3 regions of the Thermosipho atlanticus DSM 15807 genome follow, and region 1 is predicted to be linked to each of the others. Evidence: predicted binding sites of a transcription regulator. Region 1 holds the regulator's gene; each other region holds the start of a gene.
What was found. Region 1 encodes HrcA, which represses chaperone genes, less so after heat shock. Its sites were predicted from a motif close to ATTAGCACTCNNANNNTNNGAGTGCTAAT; they were not measured.
Positions count from the first base shown of each region.

Region 1 (3,291 bases):
CAAACTTCCCCAGGAATTTTTCCAGTTCCTCCACACTGATTACAAGTATATTGATTCACTATTACACCCAAAAATGTTCTTCTTTCTTCTCTCACCGTACCTGTACCATGACATTTTGGACAAGTAACCCATCCACTTCCGGGTTCTATTCCTTCGCCTTTACAATGATAACATGTTTCGTACCTATCATATTCTAGAGGAACAGTAGTGCCCTTAAATAACTCTTCAAATGATATATCAACAGTTATATTTATGTCTTCACCTCTTCTAGGAGACTTCTGCTTCCTCCTTGAAGAAGTCCTTTGATTCCCAAAAAAAATATTGAAAATATCATTATTAATAAAATCCCCGAAATCTCTAAAAATATCTTCAAAACCACCAAAACCACCAAAGCCGCCAAAACCTTCTGCATTTGGTGGAACGTCACCTACATACCCATATCTATCATACATTGCTCTTTTTTCAGGATCCGACAATACTTCATAAGCTTCTTGTATCTCTTTAAATTTTTGTTCCGCTTCCCTCTTATTCTCGTGGTGTTTGTCAGGATGCCATTTTTTTATCAATTGTTTATATGCCTTACGAATCTCTTCATTAGTTGCATTGCGAGAAACTCCTAATATTTCGTAATAATCTTTTTTTGCCATATATTCACCTCCTAGGCTTGACTGTTACTTTGACTTTTGCAGGTTTGATTACTCTATCTCTGAATTTATAACCATCTTCAACAACTTCAATAATCGTATATTCTTCTTTTTCCTCGTCCATTATTTTTTCTACAGCCTCTTGTTCAAATGGATCAAATTTTTCACCTACAGATAGCTCACTTAAGCCTAAATCTTTAAGAACTTTCATGAAATTTTTATATATCAACTCAATGCCTTTAAAAAACTTTGTATTTTTGATTTCTTCTTCGGCATTTACGAATGCTCTTTTGAAATCATCAATAATTGGTATGAATTTCTCAACTATTCTTCCAGTAGTACTTATCGTAATTTGTTCCTTTTCTTTTGCAACATCCTTTTTGTAATTTTCAAATTGTGATTTTAATATTCTCGCATAGTTTTCAAAATCTTTTAATTGCTTTTCCAATTCCTCAATTCTTTCCTTTAGTTCTTTTATCTTTTTTTCATTATTATTGACTTTTTGGCCTTTTTCAACCTTAACTTCATTTTTTTCATTTGTTTTTTTCTTGCTATCCAAATCTTTTTTCATTCTATCACCTCCATTATTGTACGTTTCTTGATACAACTGTAAAATATTCAGTTAATCTATTCACAACGTATTCTATGCTTTCAAATACCTTGTCATAATCACCGAATTTATCAAAAATCACTGCAATTTTACCTACTTCTCTAGAACCAACAAAATAAGGCACTATAACTACCGTATACTGTTCAAAATTTCTCAGATTATGTTCTTTCCCAATATAGATTCCTTCACCTAAATTAAATATCTGAGAATAAAAATCTATAGAGGTTGATAATCTCACAATTTCTTTCAATTTATTTTCGTCAAATCGTTTTGCATTAATTAAATTAAATACTCCATCAGCAATGTAATCTTCGTATTTTTCGGAAGCAATTCGTTCAGATAATTCTATAAATTCTTTTAATCTTCCCTCAGCCCAAGAAAATCTTTCGGTTATTTCTTTCAATTTCAGTTTAAAATCGCTTAAAAAGGCAGCCTGCAAACTTTTATTTAAGAAATGTTCAATTTCATCTATGTTAAAAATCTCTGAATGTTGAATTGGCAAAACTGTAGTTAATCCTAGTTCTGTGATAATATTCACAATTGAAAAATTACTAGTAACGGGGGTCAAAACAATTCTTTTAATTCTGAGATTCATTGGACTAGGTTTTTCAATAATCACAAAACCTTTTACAGTAGTCGCAAGAAGTTTTGCTGCTCCATGAATTACTTTATCAAGATCTCCTATTGGAAAATTCATTGTCGTATCTACGGAAGAACCTTTCTTTTTTGTCTCTTGTCTTATTTTTAATATTTCATTGACATAAAATCTTAGCCCTTTATCAGTAGGTATTCTCCCTGCTGATGTATGAGGCTGAAAAATATACCCTAAATAATCCAATTTTCTTAAATCGTTTCTTACCGTAGCACCACTCCAATCAAGATTAGTAGTTTCTAAAACTTTTTTTGAACTTACAGGTACACCCGTTTTTACATACTCTCTTACAACACAATATAGGATCTTTTTCTGTCGCTCAGAAAGATCCCTCATTCAATCACCCCACTTATCACTTTCATTATCACTCTTAATAAATATCTGCTAATAGTATAACACAAAAATAATTACTAGTCAAATCACACTGATTTTGTTTAATAAAACTAAAGCGCCCATCGGGCGCTTTAGTTTACAGACATTTCTTTTGTTTCTTTTCCAAGGAGCAAAACAGTTATACCCGATACTCCCGCTAAAATAGCAATAATCAGCAAAGCAATAAAAATGGACTTATCAACAAAATATCCTGTAAAATACGGTGCAATTATTCCGGCAATTCTTGCAATTGAACCAGCCAATCCATTTGCTGTTCCTCTAAATGATGTTGGAAAAAGTTCAGGAGTATAAGCGTACACAAGTCCCCAAACTCCCAATGTAAAAAACGAAATTATCAACATTATTATTAAGAATGAAATATTTCCCGAAACAAAAGGAAGAAGTAAAGCGCTTAAACCCATAGCTATAAAATAAGTTGTTAATGTAGGTTTTCTACCCCATTTTTCAATTAAATATGCTACAGATAAATAACCGGGAAGTTGGGCCAAGTAAATATAGAACGTAAACCATTTTGCTTTAGTAATAGTTATACCAAGTTGAGCAACAAAAATTTTAGGTGCCCAAGAAAACAAAGCATAATACACAAAACTTACTACAAACCATGAAACAATAACAACTATTGTCTTTTTGATATGACTTTTACTAAATAATGCTTTGTATGTGATTTTTACCTCTTCAATTGGTTCTATTTCCCCTTTAACTCTTCCAAATATTTCTTCCAATTTTTTCTTACCATATTTTTTGAAAATATATTTTGGGGTTTCTCGTTCAAAAGATAAAGGAATTAATGAAAATATTCCTAAAATGAAAATATAAAAATTCCATCTCCAACCTAACTTTTCTCCAATTGTAACAGCAAATAAAGCAATTAAAATACTTCCGATAGCCCAACTTGCTTCTAGAAGTACCAAATACCTCCCCCTAAGTTTTATCGAAGTATACTCGGAAAGATAAGTATTTACTGCCGGAAGCAGTCCACCATACCCAACTCC
Region 1 covers NZ_FQXN01000002.1:307,613-310,903, reverse strand. The annotation lists gene dnaJ (molecular chaperone DnaJ) at 1-647, opposite strand, end outside; gene BUB65_RS03840 (nucleotide exchange factor GrpE) at 652-1,215, opposite strand; gene hrcA (heat-inducible transcriptional repressor HrcA) at 1,229-2,242, opposite strand; gene BUB65_RS03830 (MFS transporter) at 2,371-3,291, opposite strand, start outside.

Region 2 (3,291 bases), on a different contig from region 1:
CTATGTTGATTAAGCCATATGAAAATCGTATAGGTGTTTGAAGCTTTGAAGCTTCTTTTTGAAGTCTATTGATAACTTTTTTTGAGGTTTTAATATTTGTATTTGGTAAAACAATTATAAATTCGTCACCGCCGTATCTTGCAATAACATCCATTTTTCTCAGAGTTTTTTTAGCTACTGAAACAAAATTTTTTAATATTTCATCTCCATAGAAATGTCCATGTTGATCATTTATATGTTTAAAGTTATCTAAATCAATAAATACCAAAGTATTTTCTTGTTTGTTCCTTTTAGAATATGCAATTGTTTTTTCGAGAAAATGGTTTAAAAATGTCCTATTAAATGCTTTTGTTAGAGGATCAACTATTGAATTTAAATAATTTTTTTCTTTTTCTATTCTCAATTCCCGTATAGTATTTTTTAATTTGTAGTTTATAGAAATAATATATGCAAATAAATCAAAGAGATAGAAATCTTTAAAAGTAAACTGATCTATTCCTCTTTTTTCAAACAAAACAGCTCCGAAAGTTTGGTTATCAAAAGACAAAGGTACCCCATATATTGAATTTGGAATATTTTCGCCAACGTGTATCTTTTTATACCCTGGTGGAAGTTTGATATCAAAAGAATTTTTAAAGTATTGTTTGACCTTGAAATCAATAATATATGAAGTTATAGACTTCTGTTCTGGAGGAATAATAAAATCTATTAGTTCTTCTCCATCAACGTTAGCATAGTGAATTTTAACTGAACCATCATTTTGTTTAACCCCCAGAACAAAAGAATCAACCATATTGATTTTATTCAAGTATTGGAAAATTTTTTCGCCCAATATGTGTGTTGACTTTCCATCTAGAACACACTGAAAGACTTCACTTGGAGTGTTCAAAAGAGGCTTGAGAAGATCTTCAGCGAAGTTTTTGATATTGGTGGATAAGTTTATTACATAAACGAATGAATATTTAATATTGTTTATTTTTGTTCTGAAGAACTTAACAAAGAAAAATTCATTTCCAATTGGTAATTCAATATCAAATGAAATATTTTCATCGTGATAATTTAAAATAATCGTTTCTAATATTTCCTGTAAAGTAGGATATTTTTCAAGAAGTGATTTTAATTTGTTTTTTGAAACCTTTTTGAATTCATTGAAATTAATATTTAATTTTTTAGCACTTTCTTCAAAAGTAGGAGTGTAATAGAACAATTTATCACTTTTCCAAATTCCAAAAGAAATTTGCTTGTTTTTTTCAGATAAAATTCTTAAAATTTTTAGGAGTTTAGTATTCTTTAGATATAAAAGTATAATAACAAAAGCTAAAACAAATATAAAAAATGTGAGGATGTAAATCACATTAGCCACTCCTTATTGAACACATGTTACTGCATTAATTTTATTTTAATTATACCACAGAAGATATTCGTATAAAAATTAATTTGTTACTAAATTGTAAATTTTTATTAACTAATAAATTCGAACTCTGAATATGGTTAGCAGTCTAAATATGTGAGTGATAACAATTGAGAAAAAAATATGTTGGAGGTGGTATATATGAGATATTTAGATGAAAGAATGAACGAACTTGTACAACAAGCAGCTGAACATTTATCTCAAAAAAGACAAAATTTATTGAAACCAGAGCATGTTATGTATGAAGTTCTTCAAGAGGAGACTGTGCAGAAAATTTTTGAAACGTTAAAAGTGAACGTTGAAGAAGTTATTGATAGGCTTGAAGAATTAATTGAAAGTCAATATGGGGTATATTATGGTTCTGGTTCGCAAGTTTATATGTCTAACGAACTTTCAAGAATTTTTGAACTTTCAAAAAAAGAAGCAAAGCTTTTAGGTTCAACAAAAGTTTCGCCTCTCCATTTTCTACTTGCTGTTCTCAAAGATGCTTCTACACAATGTGCCGCTATTTTGTCAAAGTATGGAGTATCATACGAAACAGTTCTAAATGTAGTAAAAGATTTGGCAGAGTCAGGCGAGCTTGGGGACGACGATAAAAACGTATTAGCAAAGTATACAGTTGATCTCACAAAACTTGCAAAAGAGGGGAAACTTTCACCGGTAATTGGAAGAGATAAAGAACTTGAAAGAGTCATTGAAATTTTGGTTAGAAAAACTAAAAACAATCCAGTTCTTGTTGGTGATCCAGGAGTTGGAAAAACAGCAATTGTAGAAGGTTTAGCTCAAAGAATTGTTGAAGGAAAAGTTCCTGATAAGTTGAAAAACAAAAAAGTTTTAATGTTAGATCTTGGTAAGATGATAGCAGGTAGTAAATATCGTGGAGAGTTTGAGGAAAGATTAAAGAAATTGATGGAAGAAATAAAAAAGATGAAAGAGAATGTTATCCTCTTTATCGATGAACTTCACACAATTGTAGGTGCTGGTGCTGCAGAAGGCGCGATGGATGCATCAAATATGCTGAAACCAGCACTTGCAAGAGGAGAACTCCATGCAATTGGTGCAACTACTTTAGAAGAATTTAGAAAATACATTGAAAAAGATAAAGCTTTAGCGAGAAGGTTTCAACCTGTTTTAGTGAATGAGCCGTCAGTTGATGAAACAATTGAAATTCTTAAAGGTTTAAAAGAAACATATGAAAAACACCACAATATTCAAATTACAGATGAAGCCATTGAGGCAGCTGCAAAGCTTTCTTCAAAATACATCCAAGATAGATTTTTACCTGACAAAGCAATAGACTTAATTGATGAAGCGGCAGCAAAGGTAAGTCTAAAATCTAGTGATCCAAGGATTACAGAATTAAAAGAAAAAATTAAATCTTTAAGTGAAAAAATAGATGAACTTACTATTAATTCTCAATACAAAGAAGCTGCCGAAATGAAGCAACAAATGTATAAACTTCAAAGTCAATATGAAGAGCTTGAAAAAAAGTACGGTACTGATAAAGTTACAGCTGATACTGTAGCAAAAGTTGTAGAGTCTTGGACAGGGATTCCAGCTAGTAAGATGATGGAATCTGAAAAAGAAAAGTTATTAAATTTTGAAAAGTTTGTACATCAAAGAATGGTTGATCAAGAGGAAGCTGTGAAAGTTGTTGCAGATGCCATAAGGAAAGCTCGTGCAGGTATAAAAGATCCAAACAGACCTATTGGAACATTTTTGTTCTTAGGACCAAGTGGAGTTGGAAAAACTGAACTTGCAAAAACAATTGCGGAACTCTTATTCGGTTCTGAGAATGCTTTGATTAGAATTGATATGAGTGAATATATGGAAAAACATTCTGTTGCTAGGTTGATTGGTGCACCACCAGGATACGTTGG
Region 2 covers NZ_FQXN01000006.1:2,438-5,728, reverse strand. The annotation lists gene BUB65_RS07300 (sensor domain-containing diguanylate cyclase) at 1-1,354, opposite strand, end outside; gene BUB65_RS07295 (ATP-dependent Clp protease ATP-binding subunit) at 1,553-3,291, shown strand, end outside.
Region 2: a site for HrcA is predicted at 1,491-1,519, ahead of BUB65_RS07295 (ATP-dependent Clp protease ATP-binding subunit). Genes of this name have one in related genera too.

Region 3 (3,291 bases), on a different contig from region 1:
ATTATGTCAAATAAAGGAAAAACAATAGTTTATACGAGTCACATCCTCTCAGAAGTTGAAAAGATAGCAGAAAAAGTAGCCATAATGTCTAGAGGAAAAATATTAGAAAATGATTATCTTGATAATATTAAAGAAAAATATGTAGCATGTATTGTAACAAATGAAGATGTAGATGGTTATTTATACAAACAAACAGAAAATGAAAAAATTTATATAACCACTAGGGAAAAGGCAAAAGGAAAAATAGAACCAGTCACATTTGATCTAATATTTGAAGCACTTGTAAAAGGGGTGAAAAAATGAAAAAAGAATGGGAAGAAATGAAATTAAGGGCTATAATAATTTTTATAATTCTGTTTGGAATCTTTATTTCACTTGCTCCTCTTCAAAACTGGACTATAAATATTTTAAACGAATATTCCTCAGTAACCCAAAAGTATGTAAATAAGGATTTTGTTGAAGCACTTAAAAAATGGGACTTTTATATATATTCACAATGGTTTGGCAAAAATTTTGGACAATTCATTCCTATTATCGCCATTATATTTGCTTTTCCTCTTTTTTCTAGGGAATATGAAAATGGCACCATGGATTTCCTATTGACAAGAGCTTCTAGAAAAAGGGTATTTTTAAATAAATTCTCAACGAGTTTTATCGTTCTTTTAGTGGAAATAACCATACTTTCACTTTTACCATTAATATATTCTATTTTGTTTTCTAAGGAACTTAACAGTAGTTATACCTCAAAATTTTTAATCCACTCATTAATTGGGGCTATTTTTTGGTATTCATTAACTTTAGTATTTACAGTACAATTTAACGATCAAGTAAAACCTATTTTATTTCCAGTAGCTATTTTAGCAATTTCAACTGCTTTGGGAATTTTAAGACCTTTAAAAATACTCAATACGTATAACTACATTCTTGGAAGTACCATATTTAAAACTGGTTCTATAGACTGGAAATATTCGATTACACTTGCTTTACTAAGCGTTATATTGATAATCTTTTCCTATATTGTGTTTAAACGAAAAGAGATATAATTCAATGTCAAATAATGAAAATAATAGTAGTTTTTAAGAAAGGAGGAGGTATATTATGATAGTAACAACTACAGAAAAAATTCCAGAATATGAAGTTGAAAAAACATTAGGTTTAGTAATTGGCAATATTGTTCACTCAAAACATTTAGGTAAAGATATAGCTGCAGCTTTTAAAACATTAGCAGGTGGCGAAATTAAATCATATACTGAAATGATGACTGAAGCAAGAAACAAAGCACTGGAAAGAATGATAGATGAAGCAGAAAAATTAGGTGCTGATGCGATAATCGGAGTCAGATTTGGAAGTTCAGCTGTTATGTCTGGCGCTGCTGAAATGCTCGCATATGGCACAGCTGTAAAATTAAAGAAAAAAGACTAATCACAAACATAAATTACGATTGCTATAATTTTTAGTTAACTTTATATTAAACACTTAGATAGCCGTTTATTTAAATGGCTATCTTTTTTTGGTTAACTTCATTTATCACTCTTGACAAGAGAGTGCTAATATCTTATAATATAATCGGGAGGTGAAAAAATGGCAAAAAGAAAAGAATACGTTGTAGGAATAGACCTGGGAACAACAAATAGCGTTATTGCATGGATGAAACCTGACTCCAGCGTTGAAGTTATTCCTAATGCAGAAGGAGCAAGAACAACACCTTCAATAGTAGCCTTTACAAAATCTGGAGAAATACTTGTTGGTGAACCTGCAAAAAGACAGTTAATATTAAACTCTGAAAGAACTATAAAATCAATTAAAAGAAAAATGGGAACAGATTACAAAGTAAAAATTGATGATAAAGATTATACTCCCCAGGAAATCAGCGCATTCATTCTCAAAAAACTAAAGAGAGATGCTGAGGAATACTTGGGTGGTGAAATTAAAAAAGCAGTTATTACATGTCCTGCATATTTCAATGATGCTCAAAGACAAGCAACAAAAGAAGCTGGTATAATAGCAGGATTTGATGTATTAAGAATTATTAACGAACCAACTGCTGCAGCTCTTGCATATGGACTTGATAAAAAAGGTAAAGAAGAAAAAGTTCTTGTATACGACCTTGGCGGTGGAACATTTGATGTTTCAATTCTTGAAATTGGAGACGGTGTAATTCAAGTTATAGCTACATCTGGAAATAATCATCTTGGAGGAGATGATTTTGACCAAAGAATTATTGACTGGATGGCCGAAGAATTCAAAAAACAACATGGTATTGATTTGAGACAAGATAAACAAGCTCTCCAAAGGTTAAGAGATGCTGCTGAAAAAGCTAAAATAGAACTTTCAAGCAAACTTGAAACAGATATTAGCTTGCCATATATAACTGCAACTGCAGAAGGACCTTTACATTTAGAGATGAGACTTACAAGATCAATGTTTGAATCATTAACCAAAGATCTTGTTGAAATGACTAGAAAACCAATTGAGCAAGCTTTATCCGATGCGAAACTTAAACCAGAAGATATTGACGAAATTATATTAGTGGGTGGAATGACAAGAGTTCCAATGGTACAAAAATTCATAATAGATATTTTCGGAAAAGAACCAAACAAAGGTGTAAACCCAGATGAAGCTGTAGCAATGGGAGCAGCAATACAAGCAGCAATTCTTGCAGGTGAAGAAGGTGCTCAAGGAAAAGATATCGTGCTAGTAGACGTTACTCCACTAACACTAGGTATCGAAGTAAAAGGTGGATTATTTGAACCAATTATTCCTAGAAACTCAACAATTCCAATTAAAAAGAGCAAAGTATTTACAACAGCTGAAGACGGACAAACTGAAGTTGAAGTGCGAATCTTCCAAGGTGAAAGGCCTATAGCTGCTGACAACATTCTACTCGGTAGTTTTAGACTTGTCGGAATTCCACCAGCTCCAAGAGGAGTTCCACAAATTGAAGTTACCTTTGATATTGACAGTGACGGTATAGTACACGTTTCCGCAAAAGATCTCGGAACAGGAAAAGAACAATCTATGGTTGTATCTGGAAGACATCAACTAAGCGAAGATGAAATTAACAAAATTATTGAAGATGCTAAAAAATTTGAAGAACAGGATAAAAGAAGAAAGGAAGAAGTTGAACTCAAAAACAAAGCAGACGATCTTGCCTACTTCATTGAAAAATCTTTGAAGGAATACGGTGACAAGATACCTGAAAATGAAAAGAACAAATTACAAACCCTTATTAACGATCTAAGAGATGCTATTAACAAAAATGATATTCCAAGAATAAAAATGCTCTTTGAC
Region 3 covers NZ_FQXN01000008.1:25,976-29,266, forward strand. The annotation lists gene BUB65_RS08055 (ABC transporter ATP-binding protein) at 1-303, shown strand, start outside; gene BUB65_RS08060 (ABC transporter permease subunit) at 300-1,043, shown strand; gene BUB65_RS08065 (YbjQ family protein) at 1,099-1,422, shown strand; gene dnaK (molecular chaperone DnaK) at 1,582-3,291, shown strand, end outside.
Region 3: a site for HrcA is predicted at 1,524-1,552, ahead of dnaK (molecular chaperone DnaK). Genes of this name have one in related genera too.